DNA from 2 places in the Mesorhizobium sp. RCAM 05104 genome. Region 1 is predicted to be linked to the other one. Evidence: predicted binding sites of a transcription regulator. Region 1 holds the regulator's gene; the other holds the start of a gene.
What was found. The regulator PhoB, encoded in region 1, activates phosphate uptake and scavenging genes when phosphate is short. The targets are predictions, from matches to a motif close to TGTCATNNANCTGTCAT.
Positions count from the first base shown of each region.

Region 2: a site for PhoB is predicted at 4,025-4,041, ahead of AC56QP_RS17090 (DUF1045 domain-containing protein). Genes of this name have one in related genera too.

Region 1 covers NZ_CM185033.1:4,424,766-4,432,188, forward strand. Annotated here, with positions in the region: gene pstC (phosphate ABC transporter permease subunit PstC) at 1-591, shown strand, start outside; gene pstA (phosphate ABC transporter permease PstA) at 595-1,446, shown strand; gene pstB (phosphate ABC transporter ATP-binding protein PstB) at 1,443-2,246, shown strand; gene phoU (phosphate signaling complex protein PhoU) at 2,272-2,979, shown strand; gene phoB (phosphate regulon transcriptional regulator PhoB) at 2,999-3,688, shown strand; gene AC56QP_RS21700 (agmatinase) at 3,702-4,613, opposite strand; gene AC56QP_RS21705 (ROK family protein) at 4,793-6,037, opposite strand; gene xylF (D-xylose ABC transporter substrate-binding protein) at 6,387-7,423, shown strand, end outside.
Region 2 covers NZ_CM185033.1:3,487,662-3,495,084, forward strand. Annotated here, with positions in the region: gene AC56QP_RS17070 (ABC transporter permease) at 1-431, shown strand, start outside; gene AC56QP_RS17075 (SMP-30/gluconolactonase/LRE family protein) at 434-1,315, shown strand; gene phnN (phosphonate metabolism protein/1,5-bisphosphokinase (PRPP-forming) PhnN) at 1,477-2,106, opposite strand; gene AC56QP_RS17085 (alpha-D-ribose 1-methylphosphonate 5-triphosphate diphosphatase) at 2,103-3,242, opposite strand; gene AC56QP_RS17090 (DUF1045 domain-containing protein) at 3,278-3,985, opposite strand; gene iolB (5-deoxy-glucuronate isomerase) at 4,139-4,951, opposite strand; gene AC56QP_RS17100 (DUF3329 domain-containing protein) at 4,957-5,175, opposite strand; gene iolE (myo-inosose-2 dehydratase) at 5,218-6,135, opposite strand; gene iolD (3D-(3,5/4)-trihydroxycyclohexane-1,2-dione acylhydrolase (decyclizing)) at 6,304-7,423, opposite strand, start outside.

The DNA of each region.
Region 1 (7,423 bases):
ATCCCGTCGATCATCTACGGCATCTGGGGCCTGTTCGTGCTGGCGCCGTTCCTGCAGACGACCGTGCAGCCCTTCATCATCGGCGCGTTCCACGGCATTCCCGGCCTCAACAGCCTGTTTGCCGGCCCGCCTTACGGCATCGGCCTTTTGACCTCGTCGCTGATCCTGGCCATCATGGTGCTGCCCTTCATCACCTCGATCACCAAGGACGTCTTCGACACGGTGCCGCCGGTGCTGAAGGAATCCGCCTACGGCATTGGCTGCACGACCTGGGAAGTGACCCGCCGCGTTGTCATTCCCTACACAAGGATCGGCATCATGGGCGGCGTCATGCTTGGTCTCGGCCGCGCGCTCGGCGAAACCATGGCGGTGACCTTCGTCATCGGCAACGCGCATCGGATCAGCACCTCGCTGTTCGCACCGGCGACCACGATCTCCGCGACCATCGCCAATGAATTCACCGAAGCCGTCGGCGATCTCTACACGTCTTCGCTGGTGGCGCTCGGCCTGATCCTGTTCGTCATCACCTTCCTGATCCTTGCCATCGCACGCTACATGCTGATGCGCATCGACGCCCGCACGGGAGCCTGACCGATGTCGACAGCCTCATCGCTTCACCAGAGCCGCAAGAGGAAGAATGCCGTGATGATGACGCTGTGCGTCATCGCCGCGGGCATCGGACTTGCCTGGCTGGCGCTCATCCTCGGCGCGCTGGTCTACAAGGGCACCGCCGGCCTGTCCCTCGACGTCTTCACGCAGATGACGCCGCCACCCGGCGACGCCGGTGGGTTGCTCAACGCCATCTACGGCAGCGTGGTGATGACGGTCATCGCCGTCATCGTCGGCACGCCAATCGGCGTGCTTGCAGGAACCTACATGGCCGAATACGGCCGCTTCTCAAAACTCACCACGGTGGTGCGTTTCATCAACGACATCCTGCTGTCGGCGCCGTCGATCATCATCGGCCTGTTCGTCTACGAACTGATGGTGCGGCCGATGGGGCATTTCTCGGCCCTTGCCGGTTCTGTCGCACTCGCCATCCTGGTCATTCCGGTCGTCGTGCGCACCACCGAAGACATGCTCAACCTGGTGCCGAACGCCTTGCGCGAAGCCGGCACCGCGATCGGCGCGCCGCGCTGGGTTGTCATCAAGTCGGTGGCCTACCGCGCCGCTCTTTCCGGTATCGTCACAGGCATATTGCTGTCGATCGCCCGTATTTCGGGCGAGACCGCGCCACTGCTCTTTACAGCGCTCAACAACCAGTTCTGGTCGAGCAATCTCAACGCGCCGATGGCCAGCCTGCCGGTGACCATCTTCCAGTTCGCTCTCAGTCCTTACGAGGAATGGCAGCAACTGGCCTGGACCGGCGCACTCATAATCACATTGACGGTTCTCGCGCTCAGCATCTTTGCTCGCAGCCTGACCGGACGCAGAGAGGACAAATGAGTCAGATGTTGTCTCCAGACATGACGATCGCCGCCGAGGCAACCGCCAAAGCCAAGATCGAGGTCAAGAACCTCAACTTTTACTACGGTCAGAGCAAGGCGCTCAAGGGTATCACCCTGTCGCTGCCCGAGCGCAGCGTCACCGCCTTCATCGGGCCCTCGGGCTGCGGAAAGTCGACGCTGCTGCGCGTCTTCAACCGCATCTACGAGCTCTACCCGAAACAGACCGCCGAGGGCCAGGTGCTGCTCGACGGTCAGAATATCCTTGACCGGTCGCAGGATCTCAACCTGCTGCGGACCAAGATCGGCATGGTGTTCCAGAAGCCGACGCCATTTCCGATGTCGATCTATGAGAACATCGCTTTCGGCGTCAGGCTCTATGAGAAGATCAGCAAGTCCGAGATGGACGGCCGTGTCGAGCAGGCGCTCAAGCGCGCCGCGCTGTGGACCGAGGTCAAGGACAAGCTCAACGCCAGCGGCCTCAGTCTTTCGGGCGGCCAGCAGCAGCGGCTCTGCATCGCCCGCACCGTGGCGGTGAAGCCGGAAGTCATCCTGCTCGACGAGCCGGCTTCGGCGCTCGATCCGCTGTCGACCGCCAAGATCGAAGAGCTGATCGACGAGTTGCAGGCCGACTACACGATCGTCATCGTCACCCACAACATGCAGCAGGCGGCACGCGTCTCGAAGCAGACCGCCTTCATGTATCTGGGCGAACTGGTCGAATTCGACCGCACCGAGAAGATCTTCACGTCGCCCCGCGAGAAGCGCACGCAGGACTACATCACCGGCCGCTTCGGCTGAGCTCAGACATACGAGGACTAAGATCATGGGCGAACATACAGTCGCTTCTTTCGACGAGGATCTCGGACAGATCAGCAGGCTCATCAGCGATATGGGCGATCTCGCCGGCTCGATGGTCGGCGGCGCGACCAAGGCGCTTTTGAATTCCGACAACGCCCTGGCACAGCGCGTTGTCTCCGACGACGCGATCATGGACGCGCGCCAGCGCGAACTCGACGACCGCGCCATCACATTGATCGCCAAGCGTCAGCCGATGGCCGACGATCTGCGCCATGTCGTCGGTTCGATCCGCATGGCCGGCGACCTCGAACGCATCGGCGATCTTGCCAAGAACATAGCCAAACGCGTCGGCACCGTTGGCCTCAGCGTCACGCCTCGCGACCTTTCGCACTCGATCGATGCGATGGCGCAACTGGTGCTGATCCAGGTGCAGGGTGTGATCGAGGAATATGCCGCCGCCGACGCGGCGGCGCTGGCCAAGCTCAGGAACGACGACGAACGCATCGACGTCAAGTACACGTCCGTGTTCCGCGAACTCCTGACCTACATGATGGAGGATCCGCGCAACATCACCGCGTGCACGCATCTGTTGTTCTGCGCCAAGAACCTCGAACGCATCGGCGATCACGTGACCAACATCGCCGAGAATGCGTATTATGTTTTGACCGGCACGCAGCTGCCCGCCAATCGCCCGAAGCAGGACGAGACGGCAATGTCCGCGCCGGCGGCATGACGACAGGGGTGAGCAGCCGATGATCGCGCCACGCATCATGGTGGTGGAGGACGAGGAGCCGCTGGGTGTGCTGCTCCGCTACAATCTGGAGTCAGAGGGTTACCAGGTCGAGGTGGTGACGCGCGGCGACGAGGCCGAGATCCGGCTGCAGGAGAACGTCCCCGACCTTCTGGTGCTGGACTGGATGGTGCCGGCGGTTTCCGGCATCGAACTCTGCCGGCGGCTGAGAATGCGCCCCGAGACCGAGCGGCTGCCGATAATCATGCTGACCGCGCGTGGCGAGGAGAGCGATCGCGTGCGCGGCCTTTCGACAGGCGCCGACGATTATCTGGTCAAGCCGTTCTCGACACCGGAGTTCATGGCCAGGGTCAAGGCGCTGCTGCGCCGCGCCAAGCCGGAAGTGCTGTCCAGCGTGCTCAAGGTTGGCGACATCGTGCTCGATCGTGAGTCGCACCGGGTCTATCGCAAGAAGAGCGAGATCCGGCTCGGACCGACCGAATTCCGCCTGCTGGAATTCATGATGCGCCACCCTGGCCGCGTCTTCTCGCGCAGCCAGCTGCTCGACAATGTCTGGGGCGAGACAATCTATATCGACGAGCGCACGGTGGACGTGCATGTCGGCCGGTTGCGCAAGGCGGTCAACAATGGCCGCATGCCCGATGTCATCCGCACGATCCGCGGGGCGGGTTACGCGATCAGGGAAGACTAGGGACAGTCCGGGCTCAAACCTGCCGGACGACGGTGCCGATCACATTGACGAGAAGGCGCGCCGCGGTCAGGGCCGACAGGCTGTCAATGTCGGCGGGAGGATAGAGTTCGACAAGGTCGAATCCCGCGATCCTGGCCCGCCTGCCGAGGCCCGCGATCAGATCGATCACCTGGGTGTAGGTGAGGCCGCCGGGCGAACGCGCCGCCACGCCCGGCATGATGCCGGGATCGAGGCCGTCGCAGTCGAGGGTTACGACGACCCGCGCCCCTTCCGGAATATGCCGGAGAGCGGCTTCGACGCCCTGGGCGTGAACCTCGCGGGCCGTTACAAGGCGGCTGCCATAGCGCCGTGCCGCTTCGATTTCGGTGAGGCGCGCGCTGCCAACGCCACGGATGCCGACCTGCACGATGCCGGCGACATGCGGCATCTCGCTCGCGCGGCGCATCGGGTTCGAATAGCCGTAGCGCTCGCCATGCACCTCGTCGCGCCAGTCGATATGGGCGTCGATCTGCAGGATCCAGACCGGCCCGTGATCCGCAAAGCCGGCGAGGAAGGGGATGGGCACGGAATCGTCGCCGCCGAGCAGGATCGGTACGGCCGGCAATGCCAGAACCTGACGCGTTTTCGCCTGGATTCGAGCCCTGTTGCCGGTATTGTCATGCATGGTGGTCGGGATGTCGCCGGTGTCGATGCAGCAGACCGGCTTGCCGTCGAACAGCGGGCCGCCGAGATCGAAATCCCAGTGCTCGACGAGCGTGGCATCGCCCTGACTCGCAACGCGGATGGCGTCGGCGGCCAAGGCATAGCCGCGGCTGTCCTCGCCGGGATAGGTGCTGCCGTGGCCGGCTCCGAAGATCACCGCGCGCGGGATACGGCCATCGGCAAGCCAATCGGGAAAGCCGAGAAAGGGAGGCGAGGCGGTCATTTCTTGGTGGTCCTGATGATGGTTTAGCTGAAATTTCAGTGTTGAGGGTGCGGGATGATGAGCATTGGCTGGGCGTGTCGAATTAGACAGCATCCTAACAGTTGGCGCGCCTAACTGACATCATACCCATCGTGAAGCCCGGTTCAGGTCGACCGGTCGTTCAGAATATGCGCTGATCCTCAGGCAACGTTCTTTCCGGCGCCCGTTCGTGCTTGCGCGCCCGGTGCGAAAATCTCCTGGTCGACGAAGGTCAGCGCGCGCATGGCGCAGCCTTCGCGGATCAGCGGCAGTTCGTTCGGCTCGGTGTCGAAGGAAATCGATTCCGAATGCTGGCCTCCGGCGGTCTGGGCTATGGCCTCGCGCAATGCCGGCTCGATCAGGTCGAAGGCCGCGGCGCTGACACCGACCATGGCGACGGGTGCCGGATCGATCAGCGCGAACAGGCTGCCGAGGCCGTAGCCGAGCGCTTCGCCGGCCTTGCGATAGGCTTCACGCTCGGGCCCCGCGCTGTCGCGGGCCGCGGCTGCCAGAGCGCGCATGTCTGCGTCGCTGACATCGGCAACCGGCTCGGTGTCCTCGCCCAGCTGCCTTGCGTTGCGCCAGATGGCGTAGTTGCCGGCATAGGCCTCGACGCAGCCGCGTCGCCCACAGCGGCAGAGCGCGCCCCTCGGCTGGTGGATCATGTGACCGAACTCGCCGCCCGAGGAATGGGTGCCGGTGAACAACTGACCCTTCAGCACCAGGCCCATGCCGATGCCGTGCGAGAGCAGGATGGCGATGAAGTCATCACGGTAGCGCTGCGGATCGCGCCAGCGCAACGCCACCGCCATCATGTTGCAGTCGTTCTCCATGGTGGCGGGGATGCCGAACTCGTCCTCGAGGATGTCGGCGAAGGCGATGTCGGTGTGCGGCGTGATCGGCGACCACAGCATGGCGCGAGCACGGGTGTCGGTAATGCCCTGGATGGCCAGCGCGATGCGGGCGACGCTGCGGACATCAAGATCGGGGTCTTCGAGACGGCGTCGCACGATGGCGACGCATTCACCGATAAGCGCGTCGCGCGACATCGTCAGCGTCTCCAGCCGGCGCTGTTCCTCCGATATCACCTGGCCGGCATAGTCGATGACGGCGACGGACAGGAAGTTCAGAGACAGCACCACGGTCATCACCGCCGCGGCTTCCGGATTGAGGCTGAGGCCGACCTGTGGCCGGCCGCGTTTCAGCGAAGCGGGCTCGCTCGGCTTGCTCTCGGCCAGGATGCCTTCGCCGATCAGGTCGGAGGAAATCGCCGATATGGTCGAGTGGGAGAGGCCCGTGGTCGCGGCGATCTCGGTGCGTGACGGCTGTCCGGCGCGGCGCACGGCCGCAATCACCATTGCCCGGTTGCGCCGGCGCAAATCGTCGTGGCGGATTCCGACCGACATGCTTTCTCACATCCTCCCGGTCGCCGCGGCCTTTCGTGCCCTCCGAAGGCGTCGGCGAAGCCTGAAGCGCGTCGCGCCCCAGGTCGTCATTCCCGCGCCTGTCGTCGTCCCGAAACCGCTGCCCACCCTTGGGCGACACGCGCCAGCCAAATACTGGCAGAAGCGAATTATTCTGTCATTATTTATTCCGAGGCTCGAAAAAAATTCCGAGAGACATCAAAATCCATCAGAATCGATGTTGACAGCGTTCCGGTGTTGGATCAGTATTTTTTCGAGGCTCGAAAAAAGAGCCTGTGTGCCGGCCTTCGGGTCAGTTTGGTCGCGCCATACGCGGCGCAGGGAGGATAACATGAAGAGATTCACAGCCGCCATCCTGGCGGGTGTCGCCATGTCGCTGACGCTCGCGTCGGTCGCGCAGGCGAAGGACAAGGTCATCGGCGTTTCGTGGTCCAACTTCCAGGAAGAGCGCTGGAAGACGGACGAGGCCGCCATGAAGGCGGCGATCGCGGCCGCCGGCGACAAGTATATCTCCGCCGACGCGCAGTCCAATCCCGGCAAGCAGCTTACCGATGTCGAGAGCCTGATCTCGCAGGGCGCCAACTCGCTGATCATCCTGGCGCAGGATGCCTCGGCCATCGGCCCGGCGGTGCAGAAGGCACTGGACGAAGGCATTCCGGTCGTCGGCTATGACCGTCTGATCGAGAACAAGGATGTCTTCTACCTGACCTTCGACAACAAGGAAGTTGGCCGCATGCAGGCCCGCGAAGTGTTCAAGGTCAAGCCGGAAGGCAACTATGTCTTCATCAAGGGCTCCGGTGCCGATCCGAATGCCGACTTCCTGTTCTCGGGCTCAATGGAAGTGCTCAAGGAAGCCATCGACAGCGGCAAGATCAAGAATGTCGGCGAGGCCTATACGGACGGCTGGCTGCCCGCCAACGCCCAGAAGAACATGGAACAGTTCCTCACCGCCAACGACAACAAGGTCGATGCCGTGGTCGCGGCCAATGACGGCACCGCCGGCGGCGTCGTCGCGGCGCTGACGGCGCAGGGTCTGGCCGGCACCGTGCCGGTGTCGGGTCAGGACGGCGACCACGCCGCGCTGAACCGTATCGCGCTCGGCACCCAGACCGTGTCGGTCTGGAAGGACGCGCGCGAACTCGGCAAGAATGCCGCCGAGATCGCATCGCAGCTGGCCGACGGCAAGAAGATGACCGACATCGCCGGCGTGAAGGATTTCACGACGCCGGGCGGCAACACCGTCAAGTCGCTGTTCCTGACCCCGGTTGCCATCACCAAGGACAATCTCAACGTCGTCATCGACGCCGGCTGGATCAAGAAGGATGAGGTCTGCGCGGGCGTTGCCGCCGGCACCGTCGCTGCCTGCAA
Region 2 (7,423 bases), 940 kb from region 1:
CCAAGGCGGCGTTCGGCCGCCATCTCTATGCGCTCGGTACCAGCGCCACGGTCGCCGAATTCTCCGGCGTGCCGACGGCGCGCACCACCATCCTGACCTATGTGATTTCCGGCCTCACCGCCGCCTTCGCCGGCATGCTGCTCACAGGCTATTCCGGCCAGGCCTATCTCGGCATGGGCGACGCCTATCTGTTCACCTCGATCGCGGCGGTCGCCATCGGCGGGGCCTCGATCCTCGGCGGCAGCGGCCACTATCTCGGCACCGTCGCCGGCGCCATGGTGCTCACCATTCTCACCGGCCTGCTGCCGGCGCTGAACCTGTCGAGCGGAGCGCTGCTCATCGTCTATGGCGCGGTGATCCTGCTCACCGTGTCGATCGGCAGCGAGACCTTTGCCGGGCTTGGCGGCAAGATGCGCAGAAAAGAGGGCTGACCATGGTCGAAATCACCTGTGTCGTCGATGCCAGGGCCGAGCTCGGCGAAGGCACGCTCTGGGACCCGAAGGCCGGCGTGCTGTGGTGGATCGACATCTGGAAGAAGCTGATCCATCGCTACGATCCATCGACCGGCAAGGACGATGTGTTCGAGACGCCGGAATATCTCGGCTGCCTTGGCCTGCGCGAGAAGGGTGGCCTGGTGCTGACCATGACCAACGGCTTCCATTTCTTCGACCCGGCAACCGGCAGGTTCGAGGCGATCGCCGACCCGGAAGCGCATATGCCGAAAACCCGCTTCAACGACGGCAAGCCGGACCGCCAGGGCCGTTTCTGGTCGGGCTCGATGTTCGAGGTGCCGGGCCAGCCGATCGAGTTCATCGGCGCGCTCTACCGGCTCGATCCAGACCTTTCGGTCCACAAGATGATCGACGGCATCGGCTGCTCCAACGGGCTGGCCTGGAGCCCGGATTCAAAGACCATGTATTTCTCCGACAGCCATGCCGGCGCGGTGTGGGCCTATGATTTCGATGCCGCCACCGGCGATATCGAGAACCGACGCACCTTCATCGACATGACGGTGACCGGCGGCGTCGCAGACGGCGCCACCGTCGATGCGGAAGGCTGCTACTGGGTGACCATCCCGGTGACCGGCAAGGTCTGTCGCTACGATCCGGACGGTGAGCTGATGCAGACCGTGCTGCTGCCGACCGACCTGCCGACCTGCTGCGAATTCGGCGGCAAGGACCTCGACATCCTCTATGTCACCTCGGCCGTGCTCCGGCGTCCGGCCAGTCACTTCGTCCGCCAGAAGCATCCAGGCGGGCTGTTCGCGCTCGACGTCGGCGTCAAGGGCCTGACGCTGCCAGCGTTCAAAGGCTAGCGGCCGCTACTCTACGCAGCCGACCAGCGGCGTCTCGACCTTGCGCATCATTCCGGCAGCGAAACGACGGCCGAGATGGCCGGCATTCCGTGGATTCCTTGAAGTCGCGGTGGGCGTCGCGTGGAGCGAAGCCAAGACCCCGCTGCGTGAGCTTGTGCGACCTAGATCAGACCCGACATGTTGGAAAAGGCCATCGCCTTACGCAGCAGCTCGGCGAAGCGCTCGCCAGCCGTTTCGCGCGGACCGCTGTTGTCGATCGAGGTGACGCCTGGCCCGGACAAGGTCACATTGGCGCTGCGCGCCAGCCGCGCCAGCACTTCGCCGCGTGACTCGCGGCCGCGCATCGCCAACCGCTCGGCCAGCACTTCCGGCGAGGCGGTGATCTCGACGATCGCCAGATTGGCATAACGCTCTCGCAACACCGGAATGATCGCGCGCGACACGTTGGCGACGGCAACATGGCCATTGGCGACCGACCAGTCGACGTCGGCCGGGATGCCATAGCGCAAGCCATGCGCTTCCCAGGAGACGGCAAAGGCGCCATCGGCTTCGGCTTCGACGAAGGCGGCCTCGGCCAGCGTGTCGTGATCCTCGCTTGCGGCATCGCTCGGCCTGGTGATGACGCGGCGGACGAACTCCAGCCGGGTCTCCTCGGCGAAGCGGGCACGGGCGTAGCCGATCACCGTGTCCTTGCCGGCGCCGCTCGGGCCCACAACGGCGACGAAGACGCCGTCACGGATCGGAAACGTTTCGGCGGACAGTTCACGCTCGATCAACGCCGACACCATCATGCAACCCGGCGCCCCTGCCGCCAGACCGTGCGCACCACCGGAACATGGTCGTCGACGCGTACGCGCACGAGGTCGGCGCGCCGGCCCTGTTCGATAACGCCGCGGTCGGTCAGGCCAACGGCTTCGGCAGGATTCTTCGACACCATGGCGACCGCCTGCGGCAAGGTAATGCCCTCGACGACATCGCCAAGGAAGAAGGCGGACTGGATCAGGCTGAAGGGAATGTAGTCGGACGACAAGATGTCGAGCAGTCCGTCGCCGGCCAGCCTGCGGGCAGAGACGTTGCCCGAATGCGAGGCGCCGCGCATGACGTTGGGCGCGCCCATCAGCACGCCGAGGCCGGCCTCTTTCGAGGCCCTTGCGGCTTCTTCCGTGGTGGGAAACTCGGCGACGCGCACACCTTGCTCGATCGCTTCGTCGACATGGCCGATGGTGGCGTCGTCATGGCTTGCGAGGACGATGCCGCGCTCACGGCAGGCGGCGGCGATCACCGCCCGGTTCGGCGCCGAATTCCGCGCCGATTCCGCCATCCGCTTTTCGCAGAACATTTTGAAATCGCGGTCGGACAGCTTCAGCTTGCGCTGGTAGTAGTAGGCATAGGTTTCGAGATTGACGAACTGGCGTTGGCCGGGCGCGTGGTCCATCAGCGATGCCAGCTTGACCCGCTCGTCGCCGTCGAAATTGGCGAATGCCTTGAGGCAATCCGGTGCCGAAACCTCGCAGCGCAGATGGATGAAATGGTCGGCGCGCAGCCGATCCTGCTGCACACTGTCCTCGATCGCGTCGGCCAGCTTGCGGATGTCGGCCAACGTCAGGTCGGCGTCTTCGTCCATGCCGACGCGCAAGGCATCGAGCACAGTGGTGATGCCGGCGGTCGCTACCTGTGCGTCATGCGCGAGCACGGCGGCGATCGGGTTCCAGCGCACCTTTGGCCGCGGCGCGTAATGGCCTTCGAGATGGTCGGTGTGAAGTTCGACCAGGCCCGGAATGACGTAGTCGCCGCCCATGTCCTCGCCGGTGCGGCCGGTGCCGGCATCGATGCCGGCGATAAAGCCGTCACGCAGCACGAGAGAACCCTCGACGATCTCGTCGGCAAGCACGATGCGGGCATTGTGGAGAACAGTCTCGGCGGTCATTTCAGGCAGTCCTTGGTTGATCATGCAGGGCTTGTTCAGGCGGTTCTTCTGGCCTGACGGCGCCCGAGCGCGTGATGGGAGAGCACCATGAACGGCGCCCCCGGTTCGGTTTCGACAAACAGCGTCAGCGCATCGACCAGGACCGGCTGTTGCAGAACCTCCGCGAACAGGCTGTCGATGGCTAGGCGAAGACGAGGGCTTTCCTGTGACGCCGCCCGGCCGGACAGCGTCATGTGGAAGCGAAAGGTTTCGAAGACATAGGGATAGCCCCATTGGCAGAGATTGCGGAATTCGCCCGGCTTCAGCGAATCGGGGCTGCGCCGTTCGATCTCGGCTTCGGTCAGCGGCGCGCGAAAACGGTCGAAGTCGCGCACCACGTCGTCGGCGAAGCGGTTGAGCGCCGGCAGCGGCGCTTCCGGCACCAGCGCGAAGAAGCCGTCGATCTGACTGACGACAAGGCGCGGGATTGTCACCACCGGCGTCGCTTCGGCAAAAGCGTCGAGCGCGGCGCGCAGCGAGGCTTCCGTCTCGTTGGCGGCCAGGCGGAAGGGCGCTTTCAGCGTCGCGTGAAAACCGTAGCGGCGCGCCGAAGCGGTATGGAAGGCGACTTCGGCCGCCGACAGGTCAGCCACCGCCTCAACTGGTCTTGTCGCGGCGCCGAACGGGTCGCGGCCCAGCCAGTTGGCGGCAATGCGCGCCAGCTTCTCGTCCTGCCGGGGGGTGAAATAGATCGCGTAGCGCATAGGAAGTCCTCGTCAGCTCCGCTGCCATAGGTGATTTCCATGACGGATTGACGAAGCCTTGCTGGCTTTCAGGTAACAAAACGGTGCGGCCGGGTCATTAGCCGACGATTTTTTCGTGCTGGACCAGTCATCAGGTCCTGAAGCAATGGCCGATCAGGCCTTCATCAACCATTCGTGCTCGGGCGCGTTGTGGAATTTCCAAGTCCGCTTCGGCCCGGCCATGACGTTGAGATAGTAAAGGTCGTACCCATGGCAGGCGGCGCAGGGATGATAACCCTTGGGCACCAGCACCACATCGCCGTCCTCGATCGCCATCGCTTCGTCCAGAGCGCGATGGCCAGCCTTGTCGGCGTCGGTATAGACGCGCTGGAAGGCAAAGCCCTGCGGCGGGTTGAGGCGGTGATAATAGGTTTCCTCGAGATAGGACTCATCCGGCAGATTGTCCTGGTCGTGCTTGTGCGGTGGGTAGCTCGATGTGTGGCCGCCGGGTGTGATGACCTCGACCACCAGCAGCGAGTCGGCCGGCTTGCCCTCCGGCAGGATGTTGGTGACGTAGCGCGTGTTGGTGCCCTTGCCGCGCACCTCCTGGCCGAGATCGTCCGGTGCGATGACGCGAACCGGCAGGCCGCCGCCCAATCCTGGCGCCGAGCACACGGCGAGTTCCAGTTCGGTGTCGGCGGTCACTGACCAGTTGGATCCCTCGGGCACATAGACCGACCAAGGCTTGCCCTCGAAGGGCGACATGCGTTGGCCAAGCGGGCCGAGATCCTTGCCGCCGGCTTTTGCATTGCCCTTGCCGGTGACGAACACCAGGCATACTTCGCGATCATCCGTTGATCCGGAAGCCGTCTCGCCGGGTTTCAGCCGATGCAGGTCGAAACCGACATAGCTCCAACCGGCGCTTTCCGGCGTCACATGGGCGACACGGCCATGGCCCTTGTCGGCCTTCACCAGCAGCTTCGACATCCGGGTTACTCCTTCGGTTCGGGCTCGGCCGTCGTCTTGCTCTCGTCCGCCGGCTTGTACAGATAAAAAAACTGCCAGACGCCGTAGCCGGCGAAGCCGAGCGCAATGACGCCCCAGAACGGCGTGCCGGTGGCGAACTCGATGATTGACCAGATGACGCAGACAGCGACGACGGCCACGCGCCGCCACAGCGGGCGGAAGAATGGGTGTTCGGAATCTTTCATCGGGCCAATCTACAGCAACCTGCTCCGCAGGGAACCATCGCATCAGGCATTGGGGAAACCCTGCGTTTCAACCGTATAGCCGGCAGCCGTCATCACTCGCATCAGCTCCTTGTAGCCGACCTGCGCCATTTTGAGCGGCGGGTTCTTCTTCGGGTCCTGCTCGGCCTCGACCACGAACCAGCCCTCGTAGCCATGGTCGGCGAACCGTTGCACGATGGCGCCGAAATCCAGCGAGCCGTCGCCCGGCACCGTGAAGGCGCCGAGCGCCACGGCATCGAGGAAGGACTGCTTTGTGCGGTCGAGCTTTTCGATCACGCCCATGCGCACGTCCTTCACATGCACATGGTTGATGCGCTTGTGGTGGTTGTCGATGGCACGCAGAACGTCGCCGCCGGCAAAGGCCAGATGTCCCGCATCGAGCAGCAGCGGGATGCCGGCTCCGGAATAGCGCATGAAGGCGTCGAGCTCCGGCTCGGTCTCGACCACTGCCGCCATGTGATGGTGATAGGACAGCGGCATGCCTTGCTCGGCGCACCATTCGCCAAACTCGGTGAGGCGCTTCGCATAGGCCTTCATCTCGTCGTCCGACAGTTTCGGCTTGGTGGCAAGCGGCTTCGAGCGGTCGCCCTGGATCGAGCGGCCGACCTCGCCATAGACGATGCAAGGCGCATTCACCGCCCGGAACAGGTCGATCATTGGCTGGATGCGGTCCTTGTTCCTGGCCATGTCCTCATCGACCAGCGTGCCCGAGAACCAGCCGCCGCACAGCGTCACGTCGGCTGCCTTCAGGATCGGCAGCATGACATCGGGGTCATTGGGGAAACGCCGGCCCATTTCCATGCCGGTGAAACCGGCCGAACGCGACTGGCGCAGGCACTCCTCCAGCGATACGTCATCGCTGAGTTCCGCAAGATCGTCGTTCCACCACGCGATGGGGGACATGCCCAGTCTGGCTTTCAAGTCGTCACTCCATTTTAGAACAGTTCATCTTTTCGTCGGCGCGGCCCCTCATCCGCCTGCCGGCACCTTCTCCCCGTAAGGACGGGGAGAAGGGACAAGCGTCAACGTTCGCGACCCCTCTCCCCGTCCTTCACGGGGAGAGGGTAAGGGTGAGGGGCCGCGCCGAGGTCAATCACCAACGCTCTGCATCTGCCGTTTCTCGTCATACGCCTTGCGCGCCGCGTTCACCTGGCTGCGTGCCGAGACCTCGGGCACCGCCACGTCCCACCAATGGCCACCGGCCTCGGTGGAAACCAGCGGGTCGGTGTCGATGACCAGCACGGTGGTGCGGTCGTTCTTCTTGGCCTTTTGCAGTGCGTTTTCGAGCCCCGCTATCGACGGCACTTTCTCGGCGATCGCCCCCATGCTCGCTGCGTGCGCGGCGAAATCGATGTCGGGCAGAACTTCATGCCGCGTGTCCTTCAAGAGATTGTTGAAGTTGGCGCCGCCGGTCGCCATCTGCAGTCGGTTGATGCAGCCATAACCCCTGTTGTCGAGCAGCACGATGGTCAGCTTCAAACCGAGCATCACCGACGTGGCGATCTCGGAATTCAGCATCAGATAGGAGCCGTCGCCGATCATGACGACGACCTCCTCGTCGGGCTTCGCCATCTTGGTGCCGAGCCCCCCGGCGATTTCGTAGCCCATGGTCGAGAAACCGTATTCGGCATGGTAGGAGCCGGGCGCGCCGGCCTGCCACAATTTGTGCAGTTCGCCCGGCAGGCCGCCCGCGGCATTCAGCAGGATCACGCCGGAGCCCATGGCGCGTTGCACGGCGCCGATCACCTGCGCGTCGGACGGGTAGGCGGCATTGGTCGACGCCGTCACCTTGGCGGCATCGGCCTGCCAGGCCTTCTTGCCGGTGGCCGCATTGTCGGTCCAGGGGGAAGGCGCCTTCCAGCCTTTCAGCGCAGCACCCAGTTCGGCGAGCCCTTCGGCCGCGTCGGCGACCAGCGGTAGCGCCCGGTGCTTGCCGGCGTCGAAGGGCTGCACGTTCAAGCCGATGATGGTCTTGCCGGAATTCTTGAACAGCGCCCACGAACCGGTGGTGAAATCCTGCAGGCGCGTGCCGATTGCCAGCACGACGTCGGCGCCCTCCGCCAGCCGGTTGGCGGCCGAGGTGCCGGTGACGCCGACCGCCGCCATGTTGAGCGGATGATCGTCCGGCAACGAGGATTTGCCGCCTTGCGTCTCGCAGACCGGAATGCCGGCGGTCTCGGCGAACTTCGCCAGTTCGTCCGAGGCCTGC